Linked DNA regions of Pleurocapsa sp. PCC 7327. The protein of the gene in region 1 interacts with the protein of each later gene in a pairwise test. Links are inferred from orthologs where the notes say so. Each region holds a gene or a part of one and is shown in the gene's direction. Other genes may lie near its edges.

Region 1 (7,935 bases):
AGCCGCATTAATTGAGATTATTTTTTCATGGTTAGCTGTCTCGTTTTGAGTATCTGGGTGAAATTGCTTAGCTAGCCGTCGATAGGCTTGCTTAATTTCTTGCTGAGTGGCTGTTTGGTTAACTTTAAGAGTTTGGTAGTGATTTTCGCAAGTCATGATTGTTGATAAATCGTCGTAAGTAGACGTGTTGCTTCAATTCGATCGTCTTTTTAGTGATGGAAATCATAGTTTTGGAGCTAATGTCGATCGGCTTTTCTAGCCAAATGGTAGCAATAAATAAGCCCCGCTTTTGACAGGGCTTCGAGAGAATCTAGAACTAGAAGTAGAGCTACTATTTAGTTTGCTCTAGAAAGTAAAGGTGGTTCTGATAGTACCGACAAATGCATCGTCACCATCTTCTTCCTGTTCGGGATTGGAAAGCCAGATCACGCCAGGAGTGATAGAGATGTTATCGGTTAGCTGATACTTGTAGAAAGCTTCAACGTGAATTGGGATGTCGCCAGGCGCATCTCCCCGATATGGCTGAGCACCTGCAAAGATACCCAAGACGCTTCCTTCTTTACCAAGGTCGGGGAAGCTAAATCCACCGCCATAAGTCCAGTATTCTGTATCGCTACCGCCGCGAGCATACACTTCGCCCCAGCTACCAAAGGCGCTAAAGCTAATTGCGTCAGTGATTCTGAACGATCCTTGCAGTCCGACGTTAATTGTCGATCTGTCGAATCCGTCGTTGAAGTTATTGATAGCTCTTGTCCCAACCACACCATCACCAGGACCAGCATCAGTACCAATGCCACCCAAACTGAAGATAGGACTGCCTGCCTTGTGGTAAGAATGGACAAAAGTAGCACCGAGTTCGACTCGTTCGATAGGACTGAAGTTTAACTGACCTAGAACGGCATAGTCGCCATTAAACAATCCCGAACCCTCGTCAGGATTGGCAGCATTGCTTGCTAGGTAACCGCCTGTGACTTGTACTGGACCGATGTCAAAGTTAGCAGCAATACCCGTGCCGCCGCCGATTCTAAAAATTGGGTTTTCGCTAGCAAAGGTAGAAAGGGCACCGTTACCGCCGTCGAAATCTTCGAAGAAGGGATTGCTAGTGGGGGCAATGTCACTCCAAATACCGCCAACAGCTGCTACGTAAGTATTGATTGTAAAGTCGTCGCCAAATTTGAGGGGATAGTAGTAGGACAACCAATCGATCGCAACGTCATTGTTATCGTCTGGTTTAAGGTTAAAGGTTTGGGTCGTCGTAGGCTCTAGCGCTCCATCTCCGGTAACGTTAAACGCCTCCAAATTTCCAGCCGCCAGACGGGTTACTAAGCGGTCTTCTCCGGTGAAGCTCGTATTGAGCGTTAGGCGAACGCGATCGCCGAAAACGGTTTGGGTGTTATCATCTTCGCCAAAGGTGTCCGTTGCAGCGAAGATGACCTCTCCACTCAGTTTCGTAGTAGTAGAAAATTGGTTATCTTCCAAGAAAGCCACTCGACCTTCTAAGTTATCGACGCGCGCTCCTAGAGCAGCGAGTTCGGCTTCAAACTCCTGCATCAGTCGCTTGAGCGTATCGACATCTTCTTTAAGAACGGCGACGTTCTCCTGAATGAGACGCTCCATGGTGTTCATACAAGCGTTCAAACCAGCGGCGAACTCCCAACGGGTTAGAGCGCGGTTGCCTCGGTAGGTCTGGTCGGGATAACCGACGATACATCCATAGCGTTCTACCAAACTCCGAAGCGCTTCATATGCCCATTCAGTAGGAGCGACATCCTTCAATTCGTTGACGCTGGTAACTTGATCCTCAGAGCTTCTAGAGCCTTGACCTTCGTTGCTATAGTTGTCTAGTTGATTTAATGTCGGATCGCTATTTTCAGATGTTACGTCCGGTTGAGCTTGCGCTAATTCCATTGGTGAAGCGGCGTTTGGATTAAGTTCAGCTTTGGTCGTGTCTTGAGCTGAATTTTTTTCTAACGATATCGCTTCAATTTCCGATGTGGCATTTAGTTTGAATTCAGTTTTTGTCGTGTCCTCTGCTGCCTTTGCTACAGATGAAAATGCTAAAGCTGCTACCAAAACAGCCGGACTGACTAGAAGTGATTTCCACAGTATCTTGAACATTTTTCGCTTTTCCTCACACCTTTTTTGACTACAAAGTTTATAGCCTTATATTTTTTATTATACATAGTCTACTTAGATCGCAATCAAGATGATTAGCTCGATTAAGCTAAGTAAAACCGCGAAAATATTTGTAAAAAGTATCATTAATAATCGGCTTGGTAAAGGCTTGACTTTACCTTGGGGCAAGATGTTAACTTAAGGCAGAAACGCCCGGTCGTCACTACATGTTAAGAATCGGTGACTTTGCTCAACTCAGCCGCATCTCTCCTAAAACATTGCGCCTATACGATCGCATGGGTTTGCTCAAACCGGCCGAAGTCGATAGCGATACGGGCTATCGCTACTATGCGACCGTGCGGCATCGCTATTTACCACGATACTAAGTTGCGCGATCGCGACATTCCTGTAGAATCTGCCGTGCCCATCTACGATCAGATTTCCGGCAACGAGCGGGTATGGGTGTACGAACTGCCAGCAGTAGAAACTATGGCTTGTGCAGTTCATCATGGTTCCTTTGCCACGCTGGGACAAGCTTATAATGCCTTACTGGAGTGGGTAGAAAAGCAGGGATATCAAATTGTCGGTTCTACTCGCGAAGTCTACTTGCAATACGAACGGGATGGAGACCAGTCGCAGTACCTGACAGAGGTTCGAGTTCCCGTCGAGAAGATTTGAGTTGCATATCTTCAGAGCTAGTATTCGGCGATCTCACCAGAATGCGATCGCCTTAGTATAAATTTGAGAAAAAATTTCAGCAAAGCACGCTCTTTTCTCGTTCGAGGATTTTTTTGCCTCTTACGCCTTGGAGATTGGCTCCTTCAAAATTTGTCCCTTTCAGCTTGGCTTCGGTAAGGTTAGCTTGGTTAAGATCTGCATCTTCCAGGTTGGCTTCGCTAAGATTTGCTTTAGCAAAATTCACCCATTGCAAGTTTGCTTGGCTGAGGTTGGTTCTTTCCAAGTTGGCTTCGCCGAGGTTTGCCCAACGCAGGTCTGCACCTTGCAAATTGGCTTCGCTCAAATTTGTCTTGCGCAAATCTGCTTTGACGAGTTTTACCTGAGTGAGGTTTGCCCTGCTTAGGTTTGCCTGACTTAGGTCTGCTCGATTAAGGTTGGCTCCTTCGAGATTCGCTTCTTCAAGGTTTGCCCAACGCAGATCGGCTCCTCCCAAGTTAGCTTGACTCAGATTTGTCTTGCGCAGATCGGCTTTGATGCAATTTGCCCACGGAAGACTAGCTCCACTGAGGTTTTCCCCTGCCAGATTCGCTTCGCGGAGATCGGGCCAAACGATCGTATTTCTCTCCTTGGAATTATTCCAGACGGCTACTCCTTGCTTGAGCAGCGCGAGGTGTTGTTGGTTTGCCATATGGCTCACCTCCGAGAGAGTTTATTGGAGTTGAATGATTTATTGTTGTCATTGTTGTCATTGTTGTCATACCCCCTTAACTCTATCTTGCCGCGCCATTATGCCGCTGAGAGGGCATTTAAAAAAACAGTCCATTTTGTCATGAAGATTTATATATCTTGCTTACGAGCCACTTTTCTAGCAGCGCAACTAATTCCTGGCAAGCGAACCGACTTTCCTTGCCACAGACGAATCATTAATCCCAAACACGTCAGAATATAGCCAGAAGTGAGCAGACCATTTAGATAAAGCAAACGCAGTGTCAAAAATTCTGAAGTTTGTGCTGCTCCCAGCCACAGGAGAACATAGACCAGCAGCCAAGCTAAGGTCAAGGTAACTGACAGGCGGCTGATAGATTGTTGCTCGCGAGTTCCTTGTTTCCGATACAGCGTCCACAGAGCGGGTACCCAGCCTACAATCGGAAGTAAATAGATCGATAGTTGAAATTTATTGAGCTTTTGCTCTTTAAAGGAATCGTTATCTTTCATACAAGCTCGAAGGCGATCGATTAAACCATGACACAGTTCGCAGCCATTATTCTAGCTGGAGGACGAAGTTCCCGTATGGGACGAGATAAAGCCGCGATCACAATTCAAGGGCAACCTTTCCTGAAAAAAATTTGCCTTTTAGCCAGTCAATGTGCCAGTCAAGTCTATGTTATTACTCCCTGGATAGAAAAATATCAAGCGATCGCTCCTGGTGATTGTCAAATGATTCGAGAGGTTGCGTTACCGGGAGAAACCGAACCTCATGGTCCTTTAATTGGCTTTGCACAAGCATTAACTTATGTAAAAACTGAGTGGGTATTGCTACTCGCTTGCGATCTCCCTAATCTTACGGAGTCTGAAATTCAGAAATGGTCGAGTTATTTGGAGACAACTCCGCCAGAAGCGATCGCGGCATTACCAAAAAGTTCCAAAGGATGGGAACCGCTGTGCGGTTTTTATCGCCGCCGTTGTCTGTCTGTACTCAATGAATTTATCGATGGCGGTGGCAGATCTTTTCAACGTTGGTTAGAGCAACATCCCGTGCGAGAACTTCCCGTCAGCGATGCCAATATCTTGTTTAATTGCAATACGCCTGCTGATTTAGAACAAATCCAAAAAGGATGATTAGGACTCCTCATTTTCCCTTACAATCCACTGCCGATGGCTCTTTTACCTTCTTTTCCAACGAGTTTGGCGAAACCTTTCATTCTTCCTGTGGTGCCAAACAAGAAGCGGAAAGAAAATTTGTCGAACCCTGTCAATTAAGAGAAAAAGCTAAGGCTAACAATTCTCTTAAATTACTCGATATTTGCTATGGATTGGGCTACAATAGTGCGGCTGCTCTAGAAACGATTTGGACAGCGAATCCCGATTGTCGAGTAGAGTTAATTGCCCTAGAACTCGATCGATTGGTTCCCCGTCAAGCGATCGCCGAGCAACTACTCGTTCGATGGTTGCCACCGATTCCCGACTTATTAGAAGAATTAGCAGAAAATTATCGGGTAAAAACTTGTCGGTTAGATGCTCGATTATTAATCGGAGATGCTAGAGAAAAAATTCAACAAGTCCAACAATCTGGCTTTCAAAGCGATGCGATCTTTTTAGATCCCTTTTCTCCTCCGAAATGTCCACAATTGTGGACAGTGGAATTTTTAGCAATTGTCGCTCGCTGTTTAAAACCGGATGGCAGACTGGCTACCTATTCCTGTGCGGCTTCGGTACGCACTGCCTTACAATTGGCGGGGTTGCGAGTTGGCGCATCCAATAGCGTTGGCAGACGATCGCCGGGAACTGTGGCCAGTTTTGGCGATCGGGATTTACCGCCTCTTTCTCAACAAGAATCCGAACATTTACAGACTCGCGCTGCAATTCCCTATCGCGATCCCCAACTGCAAAATTCAGCCGAAGCGATCGCCGAGCAACGACGAATCGAGCAGCGATCGAGTTCTCTAGAACCGACAAGCCAATGGAAAAAACGTTGGTCTAAAGTTTTTACCGATATCAATTCAATTCCAGTAGACTCTCGTAAATAAAATTCCGTAGAAAAACTGATGTGCAAAAGAACGACGATTATCCATACTAGAGTTAGTATAGATCGTAAAGTTTCATATTCATCCTGTTGCTGTGAGTACTCTAGTTAGTTCCGAGCAAGCTAAAATCCTAGTCGTTGACGATCACCGCTACAGCCGGATGGCAGCCGTCGATCTGCTATCGCTAGATGGCTACAAAGTCCTAGAAGCCGATGATAGCAGAGATGTCGTGAAAGTCGTCCTCGACAACAAGCCAGATTTAATCTTGCTAGATGTTATCATGCCTCACACAGATGGCTTTGAAATCTGCGAGCGCTTGAAACAGGATGAAAGAACTTGCTCGATCCCAGTAATTTTTATCACTGCCTCCGACGATAGAAACTGGCGAGTCAAAGGTCGCGAAGTTGGCGGCGATGATTTCCTAGCCAAACCCCTCGATCGCCTCGAACTATTAACCAAAGTTAAATTGTTGATCCAGCAAAAACGCCTCAATGAAGGCTTAGATCAAACCGAACAGCTTTTATTTTCCATTGCCAGCGCGATTGAAAATCGTTCTACAAAGGATGGAAGAACGTTTGCCAAACTGGAGAACTTAGCCCAATCCTTTGGAGAATACCTGGAACTTTCAGCTACAGAAATTAGCGATCTGATCTTTGCCGCACGCCTGCACGATATCGGTACTGTCTGCATTCCCGATGCAGTTTTGCTTAAAAAAGGCGAACTCACGGCAGAAGAGCGCGAACTGATCGAGCAACACGTTTTAGTTGGAGAAAAAATTTGTCAGCCCATGCAAAACCGACGGGGAGTATTGCCCATTATCCGCCATCACCACGAACGGTGGGACGGTAGCGGCTACCCCGATGGCTTGTCAGGAGAAGAGATTCCTTGGCTAGCACAGGTGTTTCAAATTCTCGATATTTACGTTGCCCTCACGAGCGATCGACCCTACAAACAAGCCCTGACCCCCGACGAAGCGATCGCAGTCATTGCCGAAGAAACTGAGAAAGGTTGGCGCAACCCCGAACTGGTCAACCAGTTTACCGCCTTTATCCAAGCAACTGCAACAACGTCGTAGAGGCGGGATAAAATAGTTCAAAGATTAGAGTTCAAAATTCAAAATTGGTCGTTTACGCCTGAAGTCAGGAGATTAAAAGAAGAAACTTCGCTGTTTGACTTGTTCCAAAAATAAATTTAGAGACTTGAAACCTAAATTAATTTTGAATTTAAAACTTTGAACTGTTGAGCGACGGAATCGAGACGCGATATACTCCAGTCGAGGAAGTTAAAAAGTATTAAAGCAATGGTAGCGGTAGCAATTTTAGCGGCTGGGCGCGGAACCCGGATGAAATCAAATCTGCCCAAGGTTTTACATTCTCTAGGCGGGCGATCGCTGCTTGAGAGAACCCTCGATAGTTGCCGACTGCTAAACCCGCAACGGCGGATCGCGATCGTTGGCTACCAAGCAGAACGAGTAAAAGAAGCACTTCAACACCAACAAGGATTAGAATTTGTCGAACAAACCGAACAATTAGGAACCGGACACGCAGTTCGGCAACTACTGCCCCATTTAGCAGGATTTACGGGAGATTTGCTCGTTCTGAATGGGGACGTTCCCCTCCTGCGACCGGAAACTCTCCAACGACTCTTACAAATTCATAAAACCCATCAAAATGCCGCAACGCTTTTAACCGCCCATTTGCCGAATCCTAAAGGCTATGGGCGCGTTTTTTGCGACGGGAACAATATCGTCACGCAAATTGTTGAAGACCGAGATTGTACTGCCGCCCAAAAGCAAAATCACCGCATTAATGGAGGAATTTATTGCTTTAATTGGCAAAAACTCGCAGAAACTCTGCCCAAACTTAGCGCCAACAATCAGCAACAAGAATACTATCTCACCGAGGCGATCGCTTATCTTCATCCAGTCATGGCAGTAGATGTAGAAGATTATCTAGAAATTAGCGGCATTAACGATCGCAAACAACTAGCAGAAGCCTATCAAATTCTGCAAACCCGCATTAAAGATTACTGGATGGCAGCAGGCGTGACGTTAATTGACCCCGATAGCATTACCATCGATGATACGGTAATCCTGCACCCAGATACCATCGTAGAACCGCAGACTCACTTACGTGGAAATACCGAGATTGGTTCGGGCTGCCGCATCGGTCCCGGTAGTTTGATAGAAAATAGTCAGATTGGCGAAAACGTGACGGTAATGTATTCCGTAGTGAGTAATAGTCATGTAGAAGCTGGTTGCCGCATCGGGCCCTATACTCATTTACGGGGCGAAGTCAGGATAGGGGAGTCTTGCCGCATTGGCAATTTTGTGGAAATCAAGAAAGCCACGATTGGAAATAAAACCAATGTGGCTCACCTATCTTATATCGGAGATGCC
Region 2 (6,048 bases), 2.4 Mb from region 1 along the record:
GTGCAAGCAGCACAAGTATTGCTGTTAAAAGTACCTGAGTTTATCTCCTATGCCTTGCCGATCTCAGTTCTTCTGTCTTCGCTAATGGCATTCGGTCGCCTCAGCAACAATAGCGAGATAATTGCCTTGCGCGGTTGCGGTGTCAGTCTCTATCGAATTGTAGCCCCCGCGATCGCGCTTAGCCTATTGGTTACGGGAATAACCTTTCTCTTCAACGAATTAGTCGTCCCCGCAGCCAATTATCGAGCTACAGCTATCTTAGTGGAATCCATTCAGGAAGAACATCCCTTTTGGCAGACGAGAGACATTTTCTATCCCGACTACGAGAAAGTGACGTTGCCCAACGGCGAAACTAGGCAGAGACTCAAAAGCTTATTTTATGCCAAACAATTTGATGGCAAACAGATGAAAATGCTGACTATTTTGCAATGGCTAGGAGAAAACTTAAACCAAATTATTATTTCTGACTCGGCAAGTTGGAACGGGGAACAACAAACTTGGGATTTTTTTAATGGCACGATCTATAAAATTGCTTCCGATACTTCCTACGACGAGACGCTTTCATTCGATCGCCGACAGATTCCCTTCTCCAGAGTTCCTTTCGATCTCGCCGTTCTCGGTCGCGATCCCGATGAAATGAACATTGCTCAAGCGCAAGCGTATATGAAACTCCTCCGACAGACAGGCGATGAAAAAAAACTTCTCATGTTTGAAGTGAGAACCCAACAAAAAATGGCATTTCCTTTTGTTTGTTTAGTATTTGGCGTAGTCGGATCGGCGTTAGGAAGTCGTCCTCAACACGTGAGTCGCGCAACCAGTTTTGGATTGAGCGTCGCGATCGTGTTTCTTTATTACGTGTTAGGATTCTCGCTGGGAAGCTTCGGCACGATTGGTATTTTTTCTCCTTTTCTGGCGGCGTGGTTGCCTAATTTTATCGGTTTGGGAGTGGGATTGTGGCTGTTAGGGAGAACCGACAGCGATTAAAATCGCTGCCTCAGAAGTAAAGTCGTCTAAAGACGACTGGATAAGTGTTTCAGTCCATTTAAAATGGACTTTATTTATAAGCCAGGAAATTAATTTCCTGGCTTTGAGACTTTTGCAAATCGTTTAACGAAGCGCGGCTGAGTTAGTAGCCTAAGGACTAACTAATGCCGAGATTGGGGCACAATTATAAATAACGCAGAATTGGGTCAAACAAGCTCTCAAACGAATGTTCCAAAAGCTTGAGATTTCTTCCCGCGTTCAAATGATAGCCAAGCTTCAAGATATTATCGGTTCGATGGATTACTAATAGTGTCCGAGTTATGTTTTTTACGTACCAAACAAATATCGAAATAATATAGCATTTCCCGATCTGGTGAGGTACAATGCAGAGAGCGAGCGCATGACTGGAAGTCAACTAAAAATGAAAGCCTATTCTCTTGACCTAAGACCAAAAATTATTGATGTTTATCATCAAGGCAATATATCTCAACGTCAATTAGCTAAACAATTCGGTGTTGCCTTAAGTTCGATCGAAAAATTACTCAAACAAGATCGACAAACCGGACAGATTGCTCCTAAAGTAAGAATCAAACAAACACCGACTAAACTTAACCCTGAACAATTAAAGGTTCTCCAAGAGTTAGTTAACAGTAATAAAGATGCTACTTTAGAAGAACTTCGTCATCAGTTAGTAGCCACTACGGGAGTGGGAATTAGTCGTTCAACTTGAAAATTGTTGGTCAAAACTCAAAAGCATTTTCCGATCTCTTGGTGCGAGAACTTATCCTGATTTAGCTCATGCCATTGAATTGGCTTTCAATCAAATCTCTCTTAATGATATTCGTAACTGGTTTGTTCATTGTTGTTACCGTACCTCGCTAGACTGAAAAATGCTATATCTACCCTAATGAAGGCATAGTTTATTTCAAAGGACTTAGGCGAGAGTATGGCAAGTATAATCCGAATACGGGTCTTCAGTCTCCATCACCAGAGGATTGGGAAAAGCGTCAGCAAAAATTACGATGATGGAAACAGGAAATTCAAAGGCTCGATCGAGAAGCCAAAGACTATTGTAAGCAGCAAGGAATGAAATAATCACCGTAGAAAGACTTACAGCGTTCGATCGAGAAGCCAAAGACTATTAGACCTCCTGCAAAAGTGTTACGCGATCGCATAATTGGAGTGGGAAAGAAGTTCATAATTATAAATGCCAGCAATCAAATTAAATCTCAACCCAAACCGTCTTCTTCGGTTGCGATATCGACTTGAAAGAATTCTGAATATTTTTAGACTGCGATGAATATTTTCAATTACAATCCTTTCACTTGCTAACTTACGATTAAACTTCTTTTGCTCTAGACTTAACTGTTGATTGCGCTTTTTTTGTTGGGAATTCTACTGTTGGGATGAAGTTTCTGAATTCCTTGATATCCTTTATCAGCCAAACATTCTATCTGTTGTTCGATTCCTATTTTACTATTTTTCCAAATCTTAAAATCATGACTTTTTCCCTTCTCATGAGCAATACAAAGAATTTGTCTCGTTTTTGCGTCAGCTAAAACTTGCGATTTTATCGTGTGACACTTTTGCCGACCACTGTAGTAAGCTTTTTGTTTTTTTCGGTCTTTCTATTTCATGTTCTGCTACATCTACTACGACAATTTCAATTTCTGTATTTTGGGGTTGAACAGCTTTTTTCCCAGGCAGATTGAAAAGTCCCGATTTCATTAAAATATCTTCTACTTTTCTGGTGATTCGTAAAGCCGTTGTCTCGTTTATTCCCCAGCTAGTTCCGATATGAAAATAGGTGCGATACTCTCGCCAATATTCAAGAGTCATTAAGATTTGGTCTTCTGCGCTTAATTTATTTGGTCGTCCTGTTTTTTTTGTAAGACTTTTTCGGCTTCTAGAACTTTTACCATCTCTTTAAACGTCTCTGGATATACTCCACAAAGCCGTTTAAACTCTGTCGGTTTTAAATTTTTTACTTGAGAGTAAGTCATAACTCGAATTGTAATTTGGTTTTATTTTACCTAACTTACTCTGACTTTTGCTGGAGGTCTATTGTAAACAGCAAGAGATCAATTAAGAATTGCTGAGTCTTTCATTAAAACTTACAATCTTCTTAACGGCAGCAGCGTTAAATTTTTTATGTTGTCAGTTAAAGAAGCAGAATCAATCATTCTAGAGCTAGTTAAGCCACTCGATATACGAAAAGATACCGAAGTCGTTACTCTAAAAGATGCCACAGGTCGTATTCTGGCGCAACCCGTTACTAGCGATCTAGACTTTCCCTACTGGGATAATTCGGCGATGGATGGCTATGCAGTTAAGTTTGCCGATGTTGAATCCTGTAGTGCCGAATCTCCCGCCATTTTAGAAATCGTTGAAGAGATTCCCGCCGGAGTTCAGCCCAAAAGCGCGATCGCATCGGGACAAGCGGCGCGTATTTTTACTGGGGCGATGATGCCAGAAGGGACAGATACTATTGTCATACAGGAGAATACCAAACGAGAAGGAAATTGCGTTTTAGTGCTATCTCCCCCAAGTAGGTCAAACGCCTTCGTCCGCCAGCGGGGATCGTTTTACCAGGCAGGCAATCCGCTACTGGAGCCAGGTATAGTAATTAATGCGCCTGAGATTGCTGTATTAGCGACTGCCCAATGTACCCAATTAACGGTCTATCGCCGCCCCCGCGTCGCTATTCTCTCGACGGGAGATGAATTGGTTCCACCCGATAGAACCCTGCAACCGGGAAAAATTGTAGACTCAAATCAATATGCTTTGGCTGCATTTGTGGCAAGTCAGGGAGGAATTCCCATTCGCTTGGGCATCGTACCCGATAAACCCGATCTCCTCAAAGAGAAAATGACTCAAGCGATTGCCACTGCCGACATAGTTCTCTCTACAGGCGGGGTTTCGGTGGGAGATTATGATTATGTCGAGCAACTCCTCGCCGAGTTGGGAGGAGAAATCCGTATCCGCAGCGTTGCGATTAAACCCGGAAAACCGCTCACGGTTGCCGCGTTTGCCAATGGTTGCACCTACTTTGGCATTCCCGGAAATCCAGTATCTGCCCTAGTTAGTTGCTGGCGTTTCGTGCAACCTGCTTTGAGAAAGTTATCGGGTTTGTCGGACAATTGGCTGCCGACTTTTATGAAAGTGCGATCGCGCGATCGTTTGATTTCTGATGGCAAGCGAGAAACTTATCTTTGGGGACAGTTGCAGTCAGTTGACGGTGTCTGCGAGTTTCAATTGGCGGGTGGCGCTCAAAATTCAGCCAATCTCATCAATCTAGCACGAACGAACAGTTTGGCTGTTTTACCTGTCGGTCAAACGGCGATCGCGTCAGGACAAGAAGTCGATGTAATGCTGGTGGCCGGGGCATTTGGTCGTTGATAGTAGTTAGTAGTTGGAGGAAATGTTAGTGACAACTAACCACTAACTAATAACCATTTTTAATCAATCCGCATCCAGGGATAGCGTTCTAAATCTTCTCGCTTCCAGCAAGCTAAACCCGCCCATTGACCCAAGGTTTCTACAATCGCGATCGCATCTGGATTCTCAAAGGTAATGCGTCCTGGCGTTCCCGCTTTCTCAAGCGCTTCTAGCAAAATTTTATCGAGAAAATGCTCTTCATCCAAACTGGAGAGGCGACCTTTAAAACCGCGACGGTGTATTCGCACGTGAAAACTTTTACCTGCCAGTTGGGGCACCCACTGCAAAACAATCTCTTTTGCCTTAGCTTCAAATTCTTCAGGCGATTGAAAAGTAAAGGTATTGGTTACGGGAACGATGCGAGCAATGCGAGTCAAAAAATCGGGATGGTTTGCGATCCACTCCTGTAAGTTTTCTAGAAATCGGTTGATATCGCCAACTTTCATCGCTAAAACGTTAAAAAAGTCAGTTTCACTGACGATTCCAAATCCCTGGAGCTCTTTAAAGGCTTTTTGAAAGCTGTGCTCGTGAAGATTAACTACTACATTCCAATCGCGCATTATCCTTCTCGCCTCCTCTTATTTTGCTTTTCTAATCCTATTCTCGCTCGGTTTAAAACTGCCCTGTAATTCAAAGAAATTAAAATAAAGGGTTCTCCGTACTAAAATTATTCAGTAGTCTGAAACCAAAGCTGAAGAAAAAGATGTCACCAAGAGTGAATTTCACTATGGCAAATTCCAGTGTGGAATTCTTTTGCCTGCTGAGGTTGAAAATACCAATGTCACGGCAGAGTACAAAGATGGGATTTTACATCTGACCTTGCCTAAAACTCAAGCAGAAAAGAACAAAGTTGTCAAAGTTAATCTCGTCGAACCAACTGCTGCTTAATTAGTTTCTCTTTTAGGAGTCTTGGCTCTATATTGCTAAATATTACTAAGGCTTTTGAATTGAAAAGTTTTCATTTATAATTAATTTATTCTGTTTAAACTTAGATCTTGTATCTTGGGCATCAACGCCTAGAACTAAAGTTCTAAGTTCAAAGCTTAACACTATTAAAATAGACTAAAATTCCTATCGGGTCTTGTTTAGAAGACTTTTTTGATCGGACAGGAAATTAATTACAAGAGTCAGCAATTCAAATCGCTGTCTCATGTTTAAAGTCGTCTTTAGACGACTGCATAAGCGGTTGATGCAACTTGATATTTAGGTTCCAAGAAATTTATTTTTTTGGGAAAATCAAAAGACAATTACCCTAGTTGAATCATCAAGAAATTAATAATTATGTCAGTCAATTATCAAGGGAAAATCATTACTCTTTGGACAACTTTTCTTTTAGGAACAATTTTTCACACCGACCTAGGTTTAATGCCTCTATTTCACGGAAAAAGCGTCGCTCATTCCCATGAAATTGGAGATATTTCTTGGGTTATGTGGTTAATGTTAGCTTTTTTTGTCTTGCCAATGTTTGCTATTATCGCTACGGCTTTTACTGAGTCGAAACGCTTCAGAGTTGCTCATTTTGGATTGACAGTCTTTTATTCGGTCATGAATTTACTCCACATCATCCTCGATCTATTTGTAACGCCGATCGCCTGGTATCAAATCACTTTAATGGTTATTTTGTTC

Evidence for each region. Proteins that work in one complex are often made in the same cells at the same time.
Region 2: the proteins of PLE7327_RS20470 (region 1) and glp interact in binary tests that used the Escherichia coli proteins (3 or more experiments, as listed by UniProt). The link is inferred for Pleurocapsa sp. PCC 7327 from one-to-one orthologs.

Annotation. Positions count from the first base shown.
Region 1 is NC_019689.1:4,542,812-4,550,746, forward strand. The notes cover bases 3,060-5,833. They hold PLE7327_RS20470 (molybdenum cofactor guanylyltransferase), read left to right. Parts: upstream 3,060-4,035; coding sequence 4,036-4,632; downstream 4,633-5,833. Other genes in these bases: PLE7327_RS20460 (pentapeptide repeat-containing protein), read right to left, coding at 3,060-3,481; PLE7327_RS20465 (hypothetical protein), read right to left, coding at 3,631-4,008; PLE7327_RS20475 (tRNA (5-methylaminomethyl-2-thiouridine)(34)-methyltransferase MnmD), read left to right, coding at 4,629-5,540; PLE7327_RS20480 (two-component system response regulator), read left to right, coding at 5,632-5,833. Also shown: PLE7327_RS20440 (J domain-containing protein), read right to left, coding at 1-156; PLE7327_RS20445 (iron uptake porin), read right to left, coding at 346-2,118; PLE7327_RS20450 (MerR family DNA-binding transcriptional regulator), read left to right, coding at 2,343-2,501; PLE7327_RS20455 (GyrI-like domain-containing protein), read left to right, coding at 2,464-2,793; more of PLE7327_RS20460, read right to left, coding at 2,870-3,059; more of PLE7327_RS20480, read left to right, coding at 5,834-6,612; bifunctional UDP-N-acetylglucosamine diphosphorylase/glucosamine-1-phosphate N-acetyltransferase GlmU, read left to right, coding at 6,838-7,935. UniProt on the Escherichia coli protein: Transfers a GMP moiety from GTP to Mo-molybdopterin (Mo-MPT) cofactor (Moco or molybdenum cofactor) to form Mo-molybdopterin guanine dinucleotide (Mo-MGD) cofactor.
Region 2 is NC_019689.1:2,136,284-2,142,331, forward strand. The notes cover bases 2,467-5,259. They hold glp (gephyrin-like molybdotransferase Glp), read left to right. Parts: upstream 2,467-3,135; coding sequence 3,136-4,383; downstream 4,384-5,259. Other genes in these bases: PLE7327_RS09525 (THUMP domain-containing protein), read right to left, coding at 4,443-4,982. In the rest of the region: PLE7327_RS09505 (LptF/LptG family permease), read left to right, coding at 1-984; PLE7327_RS09510 (IS630 transposase-related protein), read left to right, coding at 1,385-1,714; PLE7327_RS24325 (hypothetical protein), read right to left, coding at 1,919-2,083; PLE7327_RS09535 (hypothetical protein), read left to right, coding at 5,704-6,048. UniProt on the Escherichia coli protein: Catalyzes the insertion of molybdate into adenylated molybdopterin with the concomitant release of AMP.